DNA from 3 places in the Neobacillus sp. genome. Region 1 is predicted to be linked to each of the others. Evidence: riboswitches for the same ligand, from Rfam matches in the RefSeq annotation. Region 1 holds a riboswitch; each other region holds the start of a gene.

Region 1 (7,536 bases):
CTCATTATTACCTTACAGTTCACTTTATAATTGCAGAATGTAAAAATTTATTATTCCAAAAATAGACCCAATGAGCAAATTTAATAAAATATTAAAAAAAGCTGCCAATTGGCAGCACAAAGGAATCCTTTATTTTTGAAAACTTATTTTCTCTTAGTTCCTTTCCATTCACGAGCCAACATGCTGTAAACGATAAGATTGTGAAAGCGGCCGTTTAATTGTTCACCATCTCTTATTATCCCTTCTTTAACAAAACCTAGTCTTTCCGGAATCGCTTGGCTTTTCTTATTTTTAACCCCACAACGAATTTCGACACGGTTTAATCCTAATTGAAAAAAACAATAGTTTAACAAGGCTTGAACCGAACGGGTGATTACACCGTGACCTTCTGCTTTTTTGGCAAGATAATAGCCAATGCTTGTTGTACTGTTGTACCAATCCATTTGATTTAACCCAATCGAACCAACTAGGTCCCCTTTGTAAAGAATCCCGACATTAAGAGCACTATTCTCTGCAAATTGTGTTAGCCAAACTGGTATGATGGATTCAAACTGATAAAGGCTGTTCATACTATCCACCCATGGCATCCACTCACGTAAATGATCACGGTTTTCTTCAACAAGCTGAAACAGATTAAAGGCATGATGTCGTTCTAACAATTGAAGTTCAATATCGTGATCAACTTTTAATGTAAACATAGGCCTATTCTCCCGAAAAAATTTTTAGTACATCATATGCCAAAAAAACTTTTTCGGAAGGTTTCTAAGGAAGAAAAAAAGAAAATCCTTGCCTTATTAAAGCAGGGATTTTCTAAACAAGTTTATTCATGCTATTTTGACACTGTAGCGAGAGGGAGTGTCAGCGAAAAGGTGGTTTTTTCAGGTTTAGAATCACAAGACAAGCTCCCTTTATGTTTTTCAATAATTTCTTTACAGACAAATAACCCAAGACCTGTGCCGAGTTTTTTAGTGGTGAAAAATGGCTCAAATATGGTTTGTTGCAGTTCTGATGGAATTATCGGTCCATTATTAGAAATATTAATGGAGACTTTCTGATTATTTTCTAAAAAGCTAACAATTTCAATCGTTGGATTCTCATTCACATGGTGATTGAGAACATCAATAGCGTTAAAAATAATATTAATGAATACTTGTCTAATTTCATCAGCGTACCCATGGAGTGTAAAATCATTACTTAAATCCATTGTTATTTTCACTTTACCATCTAATATACTTGGGTATAGAAAGTTTAATACATCACTAATTAGCTTATTTAATTTGAAATATTCTTTTTCCTTACCGATTAATTCTTTTTTGGACAAAAGTAAAAACTGTGAAATTCGAAAATTTAGTTGGTCTAACTCACTCGAAATAATGTCTAAATATCGCATATTTGGATAATCAGCTTTCAGTAATTGAATAAATCCCTGAACAGAAGTGAGTGGATTCCTAAATTCATGAATGAAGCTTGACGTCATTTGTCCAAGAAGTGTTAACCGATCCTGATGAGTCGAGTCGATGAATATTGTCTTTTCCTCAATGATTTTGTTTTTTTCCTCTGTATAATGAGAGACTGCAAAAAAAAGAAATTTATCGAAACAGAAATTGATTCTGTTCATTGATTCATGTATCTCCGACCAAGGAATTCTGGATTTACTAAAATAACTCCATAAAACAGTTCTGCCTAAATTAACATTATAAACAAAGTCGCCAATGTTAATATCAGCGATAACTCTTTCACCAGATATTTCTATCGCAAGTTTTTCAAGCACAGCTAAAAGCTCCTGGTCATTCATCCTATGCATAGTTAATATTACGTTAAAAAGAGCTTCAGCATATACGCGGATTTTTTCTTTATACGGTTCTGCTTCAGTAAAGAGAAATGAATTTCTCCATTCATGTAATATTGCCTCTTTATTATGATCAAAAAAAGCAAGCATTTCAGTTTGTTTTTCTGTAAACATGATAACCTCCTGACCAACCTTGAATACAAACTAATTCGCTTATAATGAACAAAATCCTTTATAATTGAAATAAAAATTTTTCTGAGTATTTCGTGAATCATCTGGCAAGTAGTCCCTCTTATGTTAAAAGAAAATCATAGGTTTTCAACACGAATGTAGTATTTTCCTTGTCAAAGTGATAAAACAATTGTATATTCGATATGGAAACAATTGAATACTTCCACAGGGGGAGCTGCTTTAGGCGGCTGAGAGTGAACGTTCGAGTTCTGACCCTATGAACCTGTTAGGTAACACTAGCGTAGGGATGTGGTTTGCCGGATATTAAAGCAATGCAGACAATCCTTTTCGTCTTGCATTGCTTTTTTTTGTTTTCAAAATAGAGGGGGACACTGAATTGAACAGAAAAAAAAGTAATACGCTATTTATTACTGAGGTCGCTGTATTTACAGCACTGGCATATTTATTAGACCTCTTATCGGGATTTTTAATGACAAAATTTTGGCCACAGGGTGGATCTATTTCCATCGCAATGGTGCCTATTTTCCTAATGGCATACCGCTGGGGCATTAAAGGCGGTCTACTAACAGGCTTTTTACTAGGGTTATTACAATTCATTCTAGGATTCGCACAAATTTATACAATTGTTCAAGGTATCATCGATTACTTTATCGCATTTTCAGTTGTTGGCTTAGCTGGGATTTTTGCAGGTCAAATTCAAAAATCTCTTGCAGAAGGAAAAAAGGGTAAATGGATGATTTATGCGATATTTGGAGCATTTTTTGGCAGTTTGCTCCGCTATCTATGCCATGTTGTTTCTGGTATTGTTTTCTTCGGAAATTACGCACCTAAGGGACAACCGGTTACAATTTACTCGCTGATATATAATGGAACCTATATGCTTCCAAGCTTTGTAATTAGTGCTATTGTGATCATTCTTGTTATCAGTTCAATGCCTAAAAAAAGGTTTTTACAAGTACATTAATAAGGGATGAAAAAGAGAAGCATATCGCTTTTCTTTTTTTTCGTATTTTTGTCACAAAATAAGTATGCTTTTTCCCATAAAAAAGTGTTAAACTGTTAATATAGAAAGATAATCATTCTCAATTAACATAGATAGGGTGATATACATGGTTGCATCGTTAAAAGCAGGAGATAAGGGAAAGATTATTGATATTTCTCATGTTGGTAACCTGGTACAAAGACGATTACTTGATTTAGGGATTACAGAGGGATCAGAAGTGTGTGTGAAATGTGTCATGCCATTTGGCGGCCCAATTATGATTGAGTCTTGCGGACAGTGTGTCGGAATCCGACGCAGGGAAGCAGTTCAGATTGAAGTGGAGAGAATATAATGGAAATCGCTCTTATTGGAAACCCCAACACCGGGAAAACTTCATTGTTTAATAATCTAACAGGTTCCTATGCGTATGTGGGGAACTGGAGCGGTGTAACAGTTGAAAAGAAAGTTGGCGTTTTCAAAAATAATATTGGCCATTTAATTGATTTACCTGGTGTGTATACCTTAAATCCGCTGTCAAAGGATGAAGGGGTTGTCACTTCTTTCTTTTTGAATGAATCCGTAGATCGTCTGCTAAATATATTAGATGCTTCACAATTGGAACGTAATTTGCATTTAACACTCCAATTACTTGAGTTTGAAAAGCCAGCCCTTATCGGTTTAAATATGATAGATGTAGCAAATAAGCGTGGGATTCATATAGACTCTTCAAAGCTTTCAGAAATTCTCGGCGTGCCTGTCGTCCCCGTTGTCGCCAGAAGTGGAAAGGGCTGCGATAAGCTTGTCGATGTGATCGCAACCAAATCGATGCAGCCAACGAAAAAGAACCTCGTTTATTATGGAAAAGAGGTTGAGGAAGCTGTAACAACACTGACAGGTGAACTAAAGGGGAAAACTAGTCATTCTGAACGCTTTTTGGCGATTCAATATTTTGAAGGTAATGAATATGTTAAAAACTATGTTAATAGTATTGCAGACCCTCAAAAGCTGAATGCAATTAAGGCAAACCTGGAATTGAAATTACAGAAGCAATATGATAGTAAATCATTAGCAAACTTTATCTATTTAAAGAGAAAAGAAGTCATAGAGAATATCGTTGCTGACGTAGCAAGAAAAAGTAATTCGATAATTCCTCTTTCTGAAAAAATTGATAGCATTGTAACGAATCGTTATCTTGGGATGCCTATTTTCTTATTGCTTATGTATTTAATGTTTATGCTTACCTTTGATTGGTTAGGAACGCCGTTGTCGGATGCGTTAGATGCCCTTTTAACAGGTCCAGTTACCAACGGGTTTGAAACAGTGTTAAACGCTATTCATGCATCTGCTTTTATCCATGCATTAATTATTGAAGGATTAGTTGCAGGGGTTGGTGGTGTTCTCGTATTTGTACCGCAAATTTTCATTTTATTCTTCTTTATTTCCTTATTAGAAGATTCCGGTTATATGGCACGTGTCGCCTTGGTAATGGACAGAATCATGGAATCTGTGGGCTTGAATGGTAAAGCATTTATTCCGATGATGATTGGCTTCGGTTGTAATGTACCGGGAATAATGGCAGCCAGAACAATTGAGACCCCAAGAGAAAGGTTATTAACGATTCTGCTGACGCCGTTAATGTCCTGCTCAGCCCGTTTACCAGTCTATGCTTTATTTGTCGGTGCCTTTTTTGCTGGGAACAAAGCATTCATTGTCCTTAGCCTCTATGTTCTTGGGATCGTTGTTGCTTTAATCTTGGCAAAAATATTTTCTACTACCATCCTAAAATCGGAAACATCCTTATTTGTAATTGAACTGCCGCCATATCGACTTCCACAGTTTCAATCACTTTGGAGAAGTACTTGGGATAAAGGGAAAGGGTTTGTCAGAAAGGCTGGGACATTTATTTTTGCGGGTTCTGTCTTTATTTGGCTTTTATCCTACGCTGGTCCTGGTGGTTTAAATGTGGATATGGATCACAGCTTTTTAGCTAAGATCGGAAATGTCATAGCACCAATTTTTGCACCAATTGGATTTGGTACTTGGCAGGCAACGGCTTCGTTAATTACTGGCTTCCTTGCAAAAGAAGCGATTATTTCGACGATGAATATTATTTATTTTGTTCCGAATGATGCCAGCCTACAAGGATTGTTAGCTAATTATTATACCCCGCTTTCTGCCTATAGTTTCATGGTTTTTATTTTGTTATATATTCCATGCCTGGCAACAGTAGCAACAATTTATAAAGAAACAAACTCTAAAAAGTGGACAGCTTTTTCGATGATTTATGCGTTTGCCATTGCCTATATTTTATCCTTAATTATCTATCAAGGCGGCAAGCTGTTCGGATGGGTCTAATTTATAAAAGAGGTGGAGTAAATGATTGCCAGTGTTCTGATAGGTGTTGCTATCTTTGGTTACGCGATTTGGCATTTTGTGAAATTTATTAATAAATCCAAAAAGGGAAAATGTGCCGCCTGCGACTTGAAAAATTCATGCTCAAGCCAATGCGCTATTCCACCGAAATTGAAATAAATGTCTCGTAAAAAACTGCTATCTTAAGACGATAGTAGTTTTTTGCTTTAAATAGGCTTAATTACTTTTAAAAGTCGAGGAACTTGTGTAAAATTACACTAGAAGCGATTGAAAGAAGGGCTAAAACGTGACCAGAGATGAAATTATCATGCAGGTTTCTGAAAAGCTTCGTCTGATCCGGACAGAAGCAGGTTATACGCAGGATAAAATGGCAGATATCATTGGTGTCTCCAAGAAAACGCTTGTGCAAATTGAGAAGGGAAGAGTTCTGGCCAATTGGTCTACTGTTGTTGCAATTTGTGCTCTTTTTCGGGAAACGGAAACAGTTCAATTTTTATTTGGAAACGAGCCCTTAGAAGTGTTGGAAACGGTTGCTAGGGAAGGTATTGATTATCGTAAGATGAAAACACTTGGCGGCCGGATATGGTGGAAAGCGATTTCGAAGAAAAGTGGATTTATTCTCCAGCAAAATATTCTAAGCAAACATTTTCGGATATTAGATGAAAGAAATTATCGGATTTACAGCAGCTTTGATGAAAAGATGACAAAGCAGCGCTTTAAAGAATTGACCAAAGGTTTATAATAGAAGAAATTTGAAAAGACGGGCTACGAGGCCTGTCTTTTGTATTGAAAAGGGGCTAAGCACCCAACGAATCAGCAAATCCAATCATAGTGAAAAATATACAGTAAGTCCGACGAATTAAGTAAAGCGTAACTCTGTTCACATCCCATTTATTATGGAAGCTTAGTTATTTGGATGTTTTCTATTTCCACTATAATTGTTGGAGGCGTAAAACGCACTTTATGTTTTCAGTCAGTTTTCCTTGTATAGTCATAAAATCTAGCCATTCATCGAAAATTATACCTGGTAAAGATAATCGGCCGTTTGGATATCCTTTCCTTACGCATTATCATATCTTAGGAGGCACAATGAAAAAATTAGCTGTACTCAAATTCTTTAAGAACTGGAAAAAGTGGCATTTACTCCAAGTTTTGGTGTTAACTGTGTTGATTATGATTCTAAGTTTCTTTGGACTTCTTTATTATCTTTCCAAGGATGCAGATATATCAGAACTGAAAAATGAGCTTCCCCAGCCAACGGTTTTTTATGACGTAAATGGGGAGGTAGCAAGCAAAGTATCTGCGAATAAGAATGAAGGAGTTTCAATCAAGGAAGTACCTGATTCAATGAAAAATGCCATCATTGCCATTGAGGATCATCGTTTTTATCAACATAGCGGTGTTGATTTAATTGGTACATCTAGGGCTCTCCTCCGCGACCTAAAGGCTGGTGGGATGGTCGAAGGTGGTAGTACTATCACACAACAATTAACGAAAAATACGATACTTACTTCGGAAAAAACATTGAAAAGGAAATTGGAGGAAGTTTTTTTAGCATTAGCAGTTGAACGGGAGTATACGAAACAGGAAATCCTTCAGATGTATTTAAATCAAATTTATTTTGGGAATGGTGCATATGGAATTAAACAAGCCGCAAGTAAATATTTTGCAAAAGAGGTTAAAGACCTTACCATAAGCGAGTCCGCCTTATTGGCGGGATTAATCAAAGCTCCTTCTGCCTTAAATCCTTATGAACATATGGAAAAGGCAACCGAAAGAAGAAACCTTGTGCTAGCTAAAATGAACGAGCAAGGCTTTATTACAAAACAGCAAGTTGAAAAGGCAAAGAATGAAAAGGTTGTTCTCGATGACAAGGGCGGTGACCCGTTCCGTGGTAAATTTCCTTATTATGTTGACCAAGTATTAGATGAGGCCATAAAACAGTACGGGTTATCTCAAGATGAATTATTAACAGGCGGCTATCAAATCTATACCGAACTTGATCCTTCCATGCAAGCGGCAATGGAGAAGACGTATCAAAATGATGCCTTATTCCCAAAAGGAAATGACCGGCTTGTGCAAAGCGGGGGAGTTTTAGTTGACCCTAAATCAGGTGGGGTAAGGGCTCTTGTTGGCGGTAGAGGGGATCATACTTTTAGGGGCTATAACCGAGCATCGCAGTTAAAGGCACAGCCAGGGT
Region 2 (7,536 bases), on a different contig from region 1:
ATCAAGACAGGGGTCACAAAGGTGATAGACGTTTTGTTGGAGAAGGAAGTCCTCGTCACTATGAAAAACACAGCGATGGGGGAAAACGTTTTGAAGGGGAAAGATACCGTGATCGTCTAAGTCGCATGAAAAAACGCCAACACTATATATAAATAAATAACATGATTCTACTCTAACATGTCGATAGAGAAAAAGAAGGCAGGCTATAATCATCGCCACCCAAAATGAGGAGGACCCATATAATACAAGGAGCTAACAATATGAAAGTACTTGTAATCTGGCGTCTGCTTACTGTTGGCGGAGTAAATGCAGGATGGCGAAATCGAGCTATTTATTTTAAAAAGCATGGAATCGACACAGAATTTCTCTATACCACCGATCACGGCGGTCTCCATATTATGGAGGATGTAGCCAAAGTTTATTTAACAAAGGATAAACAGGAAATTATTAAGATCATTAATGATAATGCCTATGACGCGATCATTGTCGTCGACACGGGTGCTGCCTATAAATGGATTAAAAAAGCGAAATATAAAGGTCCTATTTTAATAGAAGCACGGACGCCAGAGCTGATTAAGCTACAGCCCCATTTAAAAAACTTCAAAGGAATTCTTCCAGAATTAATTATTGTTCCTTCACAATATCAAAAGCGTTTGGTCTCTATTCTGACAGATGCCATTCCTATCCAGGTCATCAATAATGGTGTAGATACTTCCTTTTTCCGGGCGTTACCTGCGGAGGAAATTGATCTCACTAGTGCGCCCACATTGACTAAAGGTAAAAAAATTATTGGTTGGATTGGCAGATTAGACAAACGTAAGAACTGGCCCATGCTTGTTGAAATTACCAAACAGATTAAAAATGAACGTAATGATATTGAATTTTGGATCATCGGTGGAGCGCAGAGTATCCAGCGTGAAGAGTTTGCAACTGTTTGGAAAGGGGAGGACCTTACCGATATTATCAAGTGGTTTCCTGTCATTCCTTATCAACAAATGCCACATGTTTATGCGAAAATACGTCAATCTGGCGGATGCACCCTTGCTACTACTAAAGCAGAATCGTTCGGGAATACCTTTATTGAATCGATGATATGTGGTGTGCCGGTTGTTGCCTCTAATATCATGCCAATTAATGAAATCGTGGTAAACGGGGAAACAGGACTTCTTTTCCGAGGACAAAATGTCGAGGATGCTGTTAAGCAAATCTATAATATTATCGACCATCCAGAAATACATCAACAAATGTCACAGGCGGCGATTCAGAAAGTGGAAGAAAAGTTTGCCATTCAAGTGGTCGCGGATCAATATATTGACTTGTTACAAAAAATGGTCCCGACAGTTATTGCTGACCAAGGTGAGGTGAATATTCCATGATCGAGCCAATTGAATACATTAGAAAACTAGAGGGGAAATCGAATGCTCATTTAATCGCTTTTAGTGATGGAAAAGACTATGTAGTGAAATATTTTCAACATGGTTTTGAAAAATCATTACCGAATGAATGGGTTGGCTATTGCTTGGGAAGATATCTTGGACTCCCAATCCCTTATGCCAAAATAGTAGAAATTCCACAAGAATTTTCTTCTCAATTGCCCGAACTTTTACAAATGAGCCACACACAGTACCAATTTGCTTCATTGTATGTTCCTAATTGTTTGGATGGTCACCAGGTTTCAAGTTTCCCCTATATTATTAATCATCCATCATTAGCAGGGATTATCTTATTTGATTACTGGTTGTGTAACCAGGACCGCACGCGCAAAAATATTCTATTAAGGGAAGAAATAGAAGATTCTTACCATCTTTGGATTATTGACCAGGCTGAAGTTTTCGGATCTTACAATTGGCAGCAAAGTGATTTGGAAAACTTACCAGTTGAAATGATAAAAAGTGCAACACATCAAATAATGGTGTCCTTTATAGAGGATGAGGAACAGTTTTTTGATCAACTGAAATTAATTCAAACTATTCCTATTCTATTAATCGAAGAAATTGTTGAATTAATTCCTGATGACTGGAATGTCACAAAGGATGAAAAAAAGGCGATCGTATCCGCCCTAGTGACTCGGCGCAAAAAAATTCTTCCAGATTTGCTGCACAAATTTTTAAAAAAGATCTACCGACCACTAAAAGAAAACTCCATTAACTCCCAGACCCGATAGGGAAAGGGAGTTGTTGGTTTATAGGCTTTTGTCATGAACCGAGTTTGTCGATGTGCATAAAATAGATAAAATAGAAAATGGATGGAGGCAGGTTATGAAAATCCGCAAGGCCATTATTCCAGCCGCTGGCCTCGGAACTCGTTTTTTACCAGCCACAAAAGCACAACCAAAGGAAATGTTACCAATAGTTGATAAACCAACAATCCAATACATTGTGGAAGAAGCGGTCGCATCGGGGATTGAGGAGATTATCTTGATCACAGGCAGGGGAAAAAGGTCAATTGAGAATCACTTTGATAAATCCTATGAGCTGGAAGATACATTATTAAAAAAGAATAAGTTAGATGCATTAAAGGAAGTCCAGTCAATTTCAAGCTTAGTAAATATTTATTATGTCCGGCAAAAGGAGCCAAAAGGGCTCGGACATGCAATTCTTTGTGCTAAAAGTTTTATTGGTAAAGAGCCATTTGCTGTTTTATTAGGCGACGATATCGTGATGTCGGAAATTCCTTGTTTGAAGCAGTTAATTGGTGTTTATGAAAAGAATAAAAGTTCAGTTATCGGTGTTCAGAATGTCCCGGAAGATGATGTTAGTAAATACGGTATAGTTAAGACAAAGGGTTCAATGGGAGGTTCAAATCTTTACAATGTTGATTTTTTAATAGAAAAACCAAAAGTAGAGGACGCTCCTTCCAATTTGGCGATCATGGGTCGTTACGTATTACAACCTGAAATCTTTGAAATATTAGAGAAGCTTCCAATTGGAAAAGGGAATGAACTACAGCTTACCGATGCCATTAATGAGCTAAATAAACTGAAGACAGTCTTAGCATACAATTTTCAGGGAAAACGCTACGACATAGGTGACAAAATCGGCTACATTAAAGCAACAATCGACATCGCTCTAACCAGACCCGACACAAAAGAAGAAATACTCGCTCACATAAAAAAAATAAAAAACGACTTAACTAAAGGCTCAAATTAATGGTGTCAGGCACCATAGAAAGACATTTTGGGCTAAGTGTCCGCCGCAGGTGGACAAAATGGAATTTAATTCAAATTTATACACAAACTTCGTGATTTTACGGGGTTTGTTTCTTTTTATATGCCAATATAGAATTTTAGCGTGAAGTGTTTATAATGGAATTATTGCTTGGGAAAGCGCAAGAAATGACATTTCTCGAGGTAGTGCTAGATCTCGTTTTTTACTTTGCCTTATGAAATTTAGAAAGGGGAAAAAGAAGTGATGAAAAAGCAGATAATCGTTTATACCACAAACGATTGCATTGAATGCGATTTAGTCAAACAGGTACTTAAACAGGAAGGAATCCCTTTTGAGACAAGGAACGTATCAGCAAACCCTGATTATCAAAAGGAAGTAGAGGAACTTGGTTTTATGGGTGTCCCGGTCTCCGTGTTCGATAATCGAGTAGTAAAGGGATTTACAAATGAGCTTAAAGAGCTAATGGATATAGCCCGATAAGGCATGAGGGAAATTCCACTTGTAGAAAAAAGGTATTCATTGACGATAAATCGAGTATCAAATCAATGTTGATTTGGCACTCTTTTTTTTCAAAATGTAAAGGTCTTGGCAAGGTGCTTCTCGAATTGAAATGTATAGATGAACTTTCAGATTAATAAGTGAGGTGAGATTTATGCAAAGAAAAATGGAGACACCTCAAAAGTTGCTTAATGACAGGGGTGAACTAAACGACAAAGGGTATGCAACAGACCTTTTGCACGAATATCGTCGTGAGGATATCCATGCACATTCTTATCGAATCAAAGAGTGGGATTATTATTTTGTTGCGAATGATGAGTTTGGTGTCGCCCTAACAGTTGCAGATAATTCGTATATGGGGCTATTAAGTGTTTCCTTTATGGATTTTAAAAATGCCAGATATAGAACAACTAGCATTATCAAGCCCTTTACATTTGGTAAGTTGCAGTTACCTTCATCATCAAAAGTGGGTGACGTTGTATACAGAGATAAACGAATCCATATTGAATTTCTTCATAAAGGGACAGCGAGAAGGCTAAAGTGTTCCATGAAAAATTTTGATAAAGGCAAGGATCTTCTTTGTGACATCAACTTAAGTGACGAACCAAAGGATTCGATGGTGATTGCAACTCCATTCGCGGAAGATCCAAAAGCCTTCTATTATAATCAAAAAATTAACTGTATGAGGGCTAATGGTGTTGTCACCATTGATGGCCAAGAGTATCATTTCAATCCCGCTACTTCCTTTGGCATCCTGGATTGGGGAAGGGGTGTTTGGACTTACAAGAATACATGGTACTGGGGATCAGCATCAGGTGTCGCGAATGGAAAAACGTTCGGTTTTAATATCGGGTACGGCTTTGGTGATACTTCGGCAGCAAGTGAAAATATGCTCTTTTACGATGGACGTGCACATAAATTAGCAGAAGTGACCTTTCATATTCCGAAGAAAGAGGGTGGTAAATTTGATTATATGACGCAATGGAACTTTTCATCAAGCGATGGTAGGTTTGAAATGAACTTTAATCCTATTTTGGATCGATCTGATTTTACTTCGATTGGAATAATTGCCAGTGATCAGCACCAAGTATTTGGTAGGTTCAATGGGAAGGCAGTACTTGATGATGGATGTGTTATTGAAGTAAGAGATTTCTTAGGCTTTGCCGAGCGAGTTTATAATCGCTGGTAATGCCAATTCAGGAACGAATCTGAGGGAATCTGGAATACTGTATTTCTGCACCCACAAAGACGATTTGAAAAATAAACGGTTTGAAAAGGTTGGATTTATTCTTCAATGCTATTGAGTGCGTTTTCCTTTGATAAGAATTTATTTATCACAATTTTCTTTACAGTATTATTTAATAGAGTTATGATTTATTTAATTTAATACGAATGTATCTACTAGGGGTGCCCTGTAATCAGGCTGAGAGAAAACGTTTAAGTTTTTAACCCTTTGGACCTGATCTGGGTAATACCAGCGTAGGAAAGTAGTTGAGTTAAGTGATTTTATTCTTATACTTACTAGCCAGGTCTATTTTTATGGACCTGGCTTTTTTTATTTTAAAAAAAAAGGAGTGTTTAACATGGAAAAAAACAGCTTGTGCGAAACATTGCAAAAAGTAAGAGAGGTTAACCCGCTTGTACATAACATAACTAATGTCGTGGTTACTAATTTCACGGCGAATGGGCTCCTTGCCCTTGGCGCTTCACCGGTAATGGCGTATGCAATGGAAGAAGTAGCTGATATGGCACAGATTGCTAATTCAGTAGTTTTGAATATTGGTACGTTAAATTCACAAACAGTGGATTCGATGATCCTTGCTGGAAGGGCAGCAAATGAATCGGGTGTTCCAGTGATCTTTGATCCGGTTGGTGCCGGCGCTACTCGTTATCGGACGGAAACCGCGCAAAAAATCATGAATGAGGTAAAGGTGTCCATTATTAGGGGTAACGCCGCAGAAATGGCTAATGTGGTCGGCGAGAAGTGGGAAATTAAAGGCGTCGATGCAGGGGATGCCAAAGGGAATATCACTGAACTTGCGATTACTGCTGCACAAAAAATGAACTGTGTGGTTGTCATCACTGGAAAAGAGGATGTTGTAACTGACGGAAAAACAACATATGTAGTTTCAAATGGACACCCGATTATGACAAAGGTGACAGGAACGGGCTGCCTATTAACCTCTGTAATTGGAGCTTTTGTGGGAGTGGAAAAGGATTTTTTAAGGGCAACGGTGGCTGCTTTAACTTACTATGGGATTGCAGCGGAAAAGGCTGCTAGAAAAACAGCGGACCTAGGCCCGGGTAGTTTCCAAATTGAATTTTTGAACCAATTATCACTCGTTTCTTTTGAAGATATCAATCAATTTAGTTCTTTTAGGGAATTTTAGGGGGTTACTATGATTGAAAAGGCCATAACAATCGCAGGTTCTGATAGCGGCGGTGGAGCAGGAATTCAAGCGGACCTGAAAACGTTTCAGGAGTTAGAGGTTTTCGGCATGTCGGCACTCACGGCTGTTACCGCGCAAAATACTTTGGGTGTTCATGCAGTCTATCCGATGACAGCCGAGGCAGTTATTCAACAAATTCAAGCTATCGGGGAGGATATCGGTACAGATGCGGTGAAAACAGGAATGCTTTTTAGTGCAGATATTATCGATGCCGTTTCAGAGCAACTCAAAAAATATCAATGGAAAAATATCGTCGTCGATCCTGTAATGATTGCGAAGGGTGGGGCTTCATTGCTGCAACAGGAAGCCATTTCTGCGCTGAAAAACCATTTATTGCCGCTTGCTGAAGTTGTGACTCCAAACATCCCGGAGGCAGAGGTGCTGACAGGGATGGAAATCCGAACCACTGAAGGGAAAATGGAGGCTGCCAAACGACTATATGAAATAGGTGTGAAAAATGTCGTCATAAAAGGCGGTCATGATAAAGATGAGTTTGAATCATCCAGTGATTTACTGTTTGATGGAAAGGAATTCTTCACTTTTAGCAGCAAGCGAGTTGACACAAAAAATACCCATGGAACCGGATGTACCTTTTCGGCTGTGATTACCGCTGAATTGGCGAAGGGCTCTACAGTACATAATGCCGTAGTTATAGCGAAAAAATTTATTCAGGCAGCAATTGAAGACCAGATTGAAATTGGTCACGGACATGGTCCTACCAACCATTGGGCATATGGAAAAAGAAAAAATATTTAGGAGTTGGCTAGACCATGATCAACCTTCGAGCGTTACTGAAAGTTTATTTTATTATGGGCAGTAACAACTGCTTGAAAAACCCGAAAGATGTTTTGGAGGAAGCGATTGCCGGCGGTATAACCCTTTTTCAATATCGTGAGAAGGGTGAAGGAGCTTTAACAGGTACTGAAAAGTTAAGTCTAGCCAAAGAACTGCAGAGCATATGTAGGGATCATCAAATCCCATTTATCGTCAATGACGATATCGAGCTAGCGCTTGCAATTGATGCAGATGGGGTTCATATCGGGCAAGAAGATGAGCCTGTCAAATCGGTAAGAGAAAAAATTGGTGATAAAATCCTCGGTGTTTCCGTTCATTCAATTGAAGAAGCCGAGGTCGCTCTGAGAGAGGGAGCGGATTATTTTGGGATTGGTCCAGTTTTTCCGACGAAAACAAAGGTGGATGCCAAGCCATCCCGTGGGACAACATTGATCCAAACATTAAGAAAAGAAGGCTTCACCATCCCAATCGTCGGAATCGGCGGAATCACTCACGAAAATGCTAGATCCGTCGTGGAAGCAGGAGCAGATGGTGTTTCGGTGATCACAGCAATTAGCCATGAAGCGTCACCTATGGTAGCAGCGAGGGCATTAAGTGATAGTGTTGAGGAGAAAAAATCAGATGAA
Region 3 (7,536 bases), on a different contig from region 1:
AACCTGCATAAAGGAATTGGCCGTTAAGATCCAAAATCCTGAAAGAATGGTTCCGATCGATACAAGCCAAATACATGCTAAATGCATTTTTTTAGAGAGACGATCCCAGCCGAAAATCCACAATCCGATAAAGGTTGACTCCATAAAGAAAGCTAGCAGTGCTTCAATTGCAAGTGGGGCACCAAAAACGTCTCCTACAAATCTCGAATAATCAGACCAGTTCATACCAAATTGGAATTCTTGAATAATACCTGTTACAACCCCGACGGCAAAGTTAATCAAAAACAAGTGACCCCAAAATTTTGCCATTTTCTTGTAGGTCTCATTTTTCTTCGTAACATACAAAGTCTCCATTAAAGCGACCATAAACACCAGACCGATTGTAAGTGGAACAAAGAAAAAGTGGTAAACTGTGGTCACACCAAACTGAAGTCTCGCTAAAAAGACTTGATCCATACTCATTTCCTCCCTAAGCATTTTTCATGATTTTTCTGTTTAAATTATGTTCATTACTTCACAAAGATGAGAGTAGTTATTGCGAATTCTAATTAAAAGATTGCTAAAAAAGCCAGATTATTAAAATAAATATTAAATTAAAATTATTATCGTTTTAAAATTAATATTTACATAAGTATAATATCAAACATTTATGAATTAATTCGTCGGTTTTTTGACGAACTTATGACACTTTTCTGAACCGTAGAGAGTATGTGCCAAATAAAGCCCTATTATGAAAGGTTTTATGGCAATTCCATCTTGTTTTTATGCAACTTTTAAAGAAACAACAAAGATATCAATGGTAAAAGTCACTGCTAATATTTTCAAAAATGCTGAAATAAAAACCTGAACACGTTAGAACTAAAATGACCCATGGAAATAGACTCCCTTTATTATACTGATTATCAAATCTAGAATAGTTGAAACTTTCTCCCCTTTCTACCAAATTTCCATATTTTGCACTAGTCAAAATAAAGAATTCTGTTATAATGTGTTTGGAATATAATTTAATAGTTAGAATTGTAGGGGAACCGGTGTTGCCGGTTGAGATTACATCCTTAAGATGTTGACTCTTAAAACCTGATCTGGTTGATACCAGCGGAGGGAACATATTCTTGAACAAATAAAATTGTTTGCTTATATGCGCCCTGGGTTCTCCCCTAGGGCGCTTTTTAATTGTCTAGCTCCACAAGGAAAGCTTCGGCAGCATAAGCAGCGCACGAAGAAAAAGCGTTAGCTTTTTCGAGGAGGTCATACGCCGCTGACCAGGGCGCTTGCGCTTTTCTATTGTCTAGCTCCAGCGCCCTAGCGGCTAGTGACCTTCGCTCTCCGCCCTACGATAAGTCAACATCGAATCGCCTTCGGCTCTTCGTGTTTCCTTTATCTCAGTTGGAGAGCTCCAGGTCATACGCCGCTGACCAGGGCGCTTGCGCTTTTCTAATTATCTACATAGGAGGAGTAGGAATGAAAAAGTGGTTAATCGTTTTATGTTCATTATTAATGATTGCAGGTTGTAGCAATCCGAAATCAGCATCAGAAACGAATAAGAAAAACACACACTCTCTGAAAAAGGTATCTGTCGTTCTAGATTGGACACCAAACACGAATCATACCGGTTTATATGTGGCAAAAGAAAAAGGTTATTTTAAAGACGAAGGATTAGATGTGAACATCATTATGCCAGGTGATGCTGGAGCAGATCAGCTTGTGGCTTCAGGTAAATCAGAGTTTGGGGTAAGCTATCAAGAATCGATCACACAGGCACGTATACAAGGCGTTCCTCTCGTTTCTATAGCAGCCATCATTCAACATAATACTTCAGGTTTTGCCTCACCAGCTGCGAAGAACATTGTTACACCAAAGGATTTTGCAGGTAAAACATACGGTGGCTGGGGCTCACCTGTTGAAAAATCTGTTCTTTCTTCCTTAATGAAAAAAGAAAATGCCGATGTGAACAAAGTTTCGATTGTAAATATGGGTGATACTGATTTCTTTACAGCGGTGAAACGAAACATCGATTTCGCATGGATTTATTATGGCTGGACCGGTGTAGAGGCAGAGCTGCGTGGAGAAAAGCTCAATATGGTATACCTAACCGACTACTCTGATAAACTCGATTATTACACGCCAGTTCTCGCAACGAATGAAAACATGATGAAAGAAAACCCTGATACAGTTAAAGCTTTTGTAAAAGCTGTTTCCAAAGGGTATGAATTTGCTATTAAACATCCATCCGATGCTGCCGACATTTTAATTAAAGCAGTGCCTGACTTGGATCCAAAGCTTGTTAAAAAAAGTCAAGAATGGCTAGCCTCTAAATATCAAGATGATGCACCAAGATGGGGCGAGCAAAAACAAAAAGTATGGGAAAATTATGCTTCATGGATGTTTGACAATGGACTTCTTGAGAAAAAGCTTGATGCTAAAAAAGCATTTACAAATCAATTTTTACCACAATAAGGGGTGATGAAATGACAAATTCACTGATCAGTATTCAAATCATACCAAAAACAAAAAATGGCGAAAGTGTTATTCCATATGTAGATGAAGCAATCCGAGTAATTCAAGAGTCAGGGGTAAAATTTGAGGTACATCCTCTTGAAACAACAATGGAAGGCGATTTACAGCAATTACTGCAGGTGATCACGAAAATGAACGATCGCATGATTGAGCTGGGAAGCAGTAACGTTATCTCCCAAATAAAAGTATTGTACCAGCCATCAGGCATCTCCATGGATCAGCTTACGGAGAAATATAGATAATGATGAAAATCATAGCGAAAGGGTGGAGACCGTTATTGGTTCTCCTCCTTTTATTCATTGTCTGGGAAACGGTTGCGATTAAATCTGGAGTTCCGGATTGGCTTTTACCCACACCGACAAAAATATTTTATGAGGGTTTCGATGGTTGGTCTAACTTTTACCCCCATTTATTATCAACCATCAATCTATCCTTACTTGGATTTGCATTAGGTTTACTAATCGGTCTACTTACGGCTATTCTATTGCACTTGCTCCCTTTCATTCGGGAATCGATTTATCCGTTGCTAATCATTTCACAAAACATTCCTATTATCGTCCTAGCTCCTCTTTTAGTGATTTGGTTTGGCTTTGGATTATTACCAAAAATGATTGTCATCACTCTCGTTTGCTTTTTTCCCATTACCGTTGCCGCATTAGATGGATTTAAGCAAACTTCCAATGAGTTAAAGCATTACATGATTATGGCAGGGGCATCGAATAAGCAATTATTTTGGAAACTAGAGCTTCCCTATGCCCTTCCTTCACTATTTTCTGGTTTAAAAATATCCGCTACCTACAGTGTCATGGGTGCAGTTATATCCGAATGGCTTGGAGCGAAGGAAGGTATTGGTGTTTATATGACCCTTGCCTCCTCATCCTTCCGTACAGATAGAGTTTTTGTAGCCATATTTGCAATTGTGACATTAAGTTTATTATATTTTTCTATCATCGTTCTTATTGAACGCTGGCTCGTTCGGTGGCAGTTGAAAGGGGCGAAATGGAAGTGAGTCATCTTACGGTTTCAAATATTTCTAAGCAATTTGACAAGAATGAAGTGATCAAGAATCTCGCATTCACAGTTGATGAGAATGAGTTTGTCTCCATTCTTGGTCCATCAGGTAGTGGGAAAAGTACCATTTTTAGTCTTATCGGAGGAATCCTCTCTCCGGATCAAGGTACCATTCACTTAGATCATCAAGTCATTAACGGAAAACGGGGTTATATAAGCTATATGCCACAAACCCCTTCTCTCCTTCCATGGAGAACCATTCTTGAAAATGTATTGCTAGGGCAAGAGCTTCAAGGAAAAAAAGAGAAAGAAGCAGCATTAGAAATGATCAATATCGCTGGATTAACGGGGTATGAAAATGCGTATCCTCATGAATTATCAGGTGGTATGAAACAAAGGGCTTCCTTTATTCGAGCATTATTAAGTCCACAATCCATCATTTGCTTGGACGAACCTTTTTCTTCCTTAGATGAATTAACACGACTTGATATGCAAAAATGGCTTTTATCAATTTGGGAAGAACATCGAAGAACCATCCTTTTTGTGACCCATAATATTGAAGAAGCATTATTTCTATCCGACCGAATTATTGTTTTATCTAATAAACCTTCTCAAGTGGCAGCTGAATTTCACGTCCCTTTTTCACGTCCAAGAGAGGAAAGTCTATTTCTAGAAGACGAGTTCTTAGAATGGAAAAGGAAAATTTACTATTCTCTCAAAAATGCAGGAGAGTGATTACATTGCTAAAAATGATTGATGCACATATTCACTTAGATCATTATAACGATCAAGAAATAAAGGATATCATTGAAAGGGACTCATCTTTAGAAGCACTAATATCCGTTTCTTTTGATTTAGAATCAAGTAAAAAAAATAAGGATCTTGCCAAAATATACTCAAAGGTTAAGCCAGCTTTCGGCTTTCATCCTGAACAAACGCCCCCTACGGAGAAACAAATGGAGGAACTTTTCAGTTGGATAAAGAGCAATCAAAATGACATGGTCGCAGTTGGTGAAGTGGGGCTTCCTTATTATTTAGGAAAAGAACAAAAACTAACTACTGTTCAACGTAGCCAATACATTGAACTATTAGAAGCATTTATTAAACTAAGTAAGGAATTAGAAAAACCTATCGTCCTTCATGCTGTTTATGAAGATGCCCCCATCGTTTGTGACCTTTTGGAGAGATACTCCGTTCCAAAAGCCCATTTCCATTGGTTCAAAGGTGATTCCAAAACGATCCTGCGAATGGCAGAAAACGGGCACTACATTTCTGTCACGCCCGATGTTTTGTATGAGGAGGAAATTCAACAGCTCGTTCAATCCTATCCACTTCAGCAAATCATGGTCGAAACAGATGGTCCATGGCCTTTTGAAGGACCTTTTACCGGAAAGATGACGCATCCCTCCATGATGAAAGAATCGATTAAAACGATATCCGAAATAAAAAAGCTTTCAATTAATGAGGTTTGTCATCACGTTTTTTATAATACGAAATCATTCTTTTCTATTTAATGAAGCAAGAATACTGCTGTCTCTTTTTAATGGATCTATATCAAAAATGAAGTGAAAGTACGAAAACACTGGAGAAGGATTTACACCTGCTCCTTTTGTTTCTTTATACCAAAAATAACTGTGGATCAAACAAGAGTGATATCTAAAAAAATAACCCTATATCTCTGGTAATTAAGAGAAGTAGGTTTATTTTAAAACTTATTATTTATTGGGTTACCGTTACTTGTGATAAGGTTCTCCGTAACGCATCTAAATGAGGTTATTTATATAATTTCCTTAAAAGAAAAATTCTCAGGCTAATAAGGATAAAAAACAGACCGCTTGAATGATTCATCAGCAGTCTGAATTTGATAAGCAAATTTATCCATTTTTCTTTACATATTTATAGCCACCGGTTTTAAACTTAATCTTAATTAATTTCTCAAGCTTATCCTCCCAAGAGTCTTGAATATTCTCGGGATTGAATTTTGCAACTCCAGCTTTTACTTTAATCCATTTCTTTGAATCATCATCGTGGAAATACCCAGTTATCGATGTTGATAATGGATGGAATGGGTTAAGTGAAGAATATATTTGTCCGTAATAGATATAACTTTCACCATATTGATCATGAATCCAATCATCATGGACATTCAGAAGCCAGAGCATTCCTTTATCGACACTTCCGACCAATTTGGCCTTTTTCTCAAAGATATATTGCATGAAAACAGCCCCCCTTGTCTGAACTAATCACCAGGAGTCCCTACTTAAATTAATGTTAAGGCTTCTCTTAAAACAGGAATCGCCGTGACAACATGCCTTTGAATTGCCAGTTCTTCAGGTGAGAATCCTAATGCCAATCCGATAAGCTGAGGTAAGTGTAGGATTGGCATTGTAATATCTTCACTGAAGCCCTTTTGTGCATCTGGCTGATAGGCATCAAGCTGCATTTGGCATAAAGGACAAGGTGTAACAATACAGTCTGCACCAGAAGATTTAGGTGATAAACAATTTCTCCCTGTAAGATCCATTACTTCTTTTTCAGCTGGAAACACAGCATGGAACCCGCAGCATGCCAATCGCTGATCAAAATCAACGCTCTCTGCACCAAGTACACTTGCTACCATTTCCATGGACTGCGGATTCATATGATTTTCAAATCCCATAATATTTGGCGGCATCAGGATATGACATCCATAGAAATTGGCAACTTTTAAACCAGTTAGCGGCCGTTTGACCTTTTTCTTCAGATTTTCTAATCCATAGTCCTGAATTAGCGCCCACAATAAATGGGTTACTTCTACTGTCCCCTTGTATTCCATCCCTGTCCTGCCAAGGCCTTCATTTACTCTCGTACGCAGCTTTTCATTCTTGTCCATTTTAAGCTTGGCTGTACGAAGCATTAGGGTACAGGTATTACATACTGTCAGTAATTTATCAACCTTTAGCTCTTCCGCTAGCGAAATATTTCTGGCATTAATAGATGTTGCCAGAAAGTCATCTACATCTTGAATATGGCTCGCTCCACAGCATGTCCAGCCCTTAAGTTCGATTAGCTCAATCCCTAAAGCAGCCGCCACCTTCTTTGTTGAAATCATGAGCTCCTCTGCTGCAGACTCAAGTGTGCAACCTGGAAAAAATGCGTATCTCATTATTATTCAACCTCCTGTGCAAACTTGTAAATTTCCCTAACGCCCTTGATACCCTCAATTTCCTTTGGTATATGAAAAGGATTGATTTTCCCCTTTTTAATCATTCTTAAGGCGAACGGCACCTTTCTCATTGCTGTATTAACTAAGCCATCCGTTTTGATTGGAAGCATCACTTCATTTAAACGTCCTTTGTTTTTTACATCATCATGGAAAGCAAAAGCATGTTTCGCCCCTTGATTACGCACCTGGCCCATCTTGATGGACTCTTGTCTCAAAAAGGCGATTTCATCTGTTAATGGAATTCCTTTTGGACATTTCGTGACGCACTGCATACAATGAAGACATTTCCATAATTCATTTTCATATACTGGCATGATATGCTCCTCAGGAGAACCATCTCTTGAGTCAACTGCAAATCGGTAGGCCCTGTTTAAAATAAACGGATCCAAATAGGTACCATCATTTACGGCCAGTTGATTACATTCAGAAGCACAAACACCGCATAAAATACAATCGGTAGGAGTAGCAATTTGGTGATAATCTTCTTCACTCTGGATGAACCCATCTTCTTTGCTTCCTTCATTAGAAGGAATAAGCCATGGCTTCACTTGCTCCATTTTTTCCATCTTCGGTTCCCATGCTACAGCCAAGTCTTTTATGACATCAAAATTCTTTAATGGTTCAAAGGTTAAACGATTCGTTTTAAATGTCTCAAGTACTTCATCAAGTGAGGTTTTGCATACTAGGAATGCATTGTCATTAATTCTCACAGCGCAGCTTCCACAAATGGCATGGCGGCAAGCCGATGTAAATACAAGAGTGGGATCAAGCTGTTCACGAATGGTGGTTAAGACCCATAAAAT

Evidence for each region. A riboswitch is a leader RNA that binds a small molecule or an ion and turns the genes downstream of it on or off. The one in region 1 is predicted to bind thiamine pyrophosphate.
Region 2: it holds a riboswitch for thiamine pyrophosphate, as region 1 does, so the genes downstream of both, thiM (hydroxyethylthiazole kinase) here and thiT (energy-coupled thiamine transporter ThiT) in region 1, are expected to answer to the same signal.
Region 3: it holds a riboswitch for thiamine pyrophosphate, as region 1 does, so the genes downstream of both, RTR43_RS07000 (ABC transporter substrate-binding protein) here and thiT (energy-coupled thiamine transporter ThiT) in region 1, are expected to answer to the same signal.

What each region holds. Positions count from the first base shown of each region.
Region 1 covers NZ_DALZYO010000018.1:37,753-45,288, forward strand. The annotation lists gene RTR43_RS12595 (GNAT family N-acetyltransferase) at 144-698, opposite strand; gene RTR43_RS12600 (histidine kinase N-terminal domain-containing protein) at 830-1,963, opposite strand; TPP riboswitch at 2,179-2,285, shown strand; gene thiT (energy-coupled thiamine transporter ThiT) at 2,358-2,945, shown strand; gene RTR43_RS12610 (FeoA family protein) at 3,091-3,315, shown strand; gene feoB (ferrous iron transport protein B) at 3,315-5,318, shown strand; gene RTR43_RS12620 (FeoB-associated Cys-rich membrane protein) at 5,340-5,495, shown strand; gene RTR43_RS12625 (helix-turn-helix transcriptional regulator) at 5,623-6,078, shown strand; gene RTR43_RS12630 (transglycosylase domain-containing protein) at 6,426-7,536, shown strand, end outside.
Region 2 covers NZ_DALZYO010000010.1:75,282-82,817, forward strand. The annotation lists gene RTR43_RS07755 (serine/threonine-protein kinase) at 1-152, shown strand, start outside; gene RTR43_RS07760 (glycosyltransferase family 4 protein) at 261-1,376, shown strand; gene RTR43_RS07765 (HipA family kinase) at 1,373-2,164, shown strand; gene galU (UTP--glucose-1-phosphate uridylyltransferase GalU) at 2,259-3,149, shown strand; gene RTR43_RS07775 (glutaredoxin family protein) at 3,411-3,647, shown strand; gene RTR43_RS07780 (DUF2804 domain-containing protein) at 3,820-4,854, shown strand; gene RTR43_RS25635 (DUF1963 domain-containing protein) at 4,826-4,969, shown strand; TPP riboswitch at 5,059-5,168, shown strand; gene thiM (hydroxyethylthiazole kinase) at 5,249-6,055, shown strand; gene thiD (bifunctional hydroxymethylpyrimidine kinase/phosphomethylpyrimidine kinase) at 6,065-6,871, shown strand; gene thiE (thiamine phosphate synthase) at 6,886-7,536, shown strand, end outside; gene thiW (energy coupling factor transporter S component ThiW) at 7,532-7,536, shown strand, end outside.
Region 3 covers NZ_DALZYO010000009.1:61,715-69,250, forward strand. The annotation lists gene RTR43_RS06995 (cytochrome ubiquinol oxidase subunit I) at 1-456, opposite strand, end outside; TPP riboswitch at 1,012-1,121, shown strand; gene RTR43_RS07000 (ABC transporter substrate-binding protein) at 1,462-2,457, shown strand; gene RTR43_RS07005 (thiamine-binding protein) at 2,469-2,759, shown strand; gene RTR43_RS07010 (ABC transporter permease) at 2,759-3,526, shown strand; gene RTR43_RS07015 (ABC transporter ATP-binding protein) at 3,523-4,263, shown strand; gene RTR43_RS07020 (TatD family hydrolase) at 4,269-5,042, shown strand; gene RTR43_RS07025 (molecular chaperone GrpE) at 5,403-5,744, opposite strand; gene RTR43_RS07030 (CoB--CoM heterodisulfide reductase iron-sulfur subunit B family protein) at 5,789-6,673, opposite strand; gene RTR43_RS07035 (succinate dehydrogenase/fumarate reductase iron-sulfur subunit) at 6,676-7,536, opposite strand, start outside.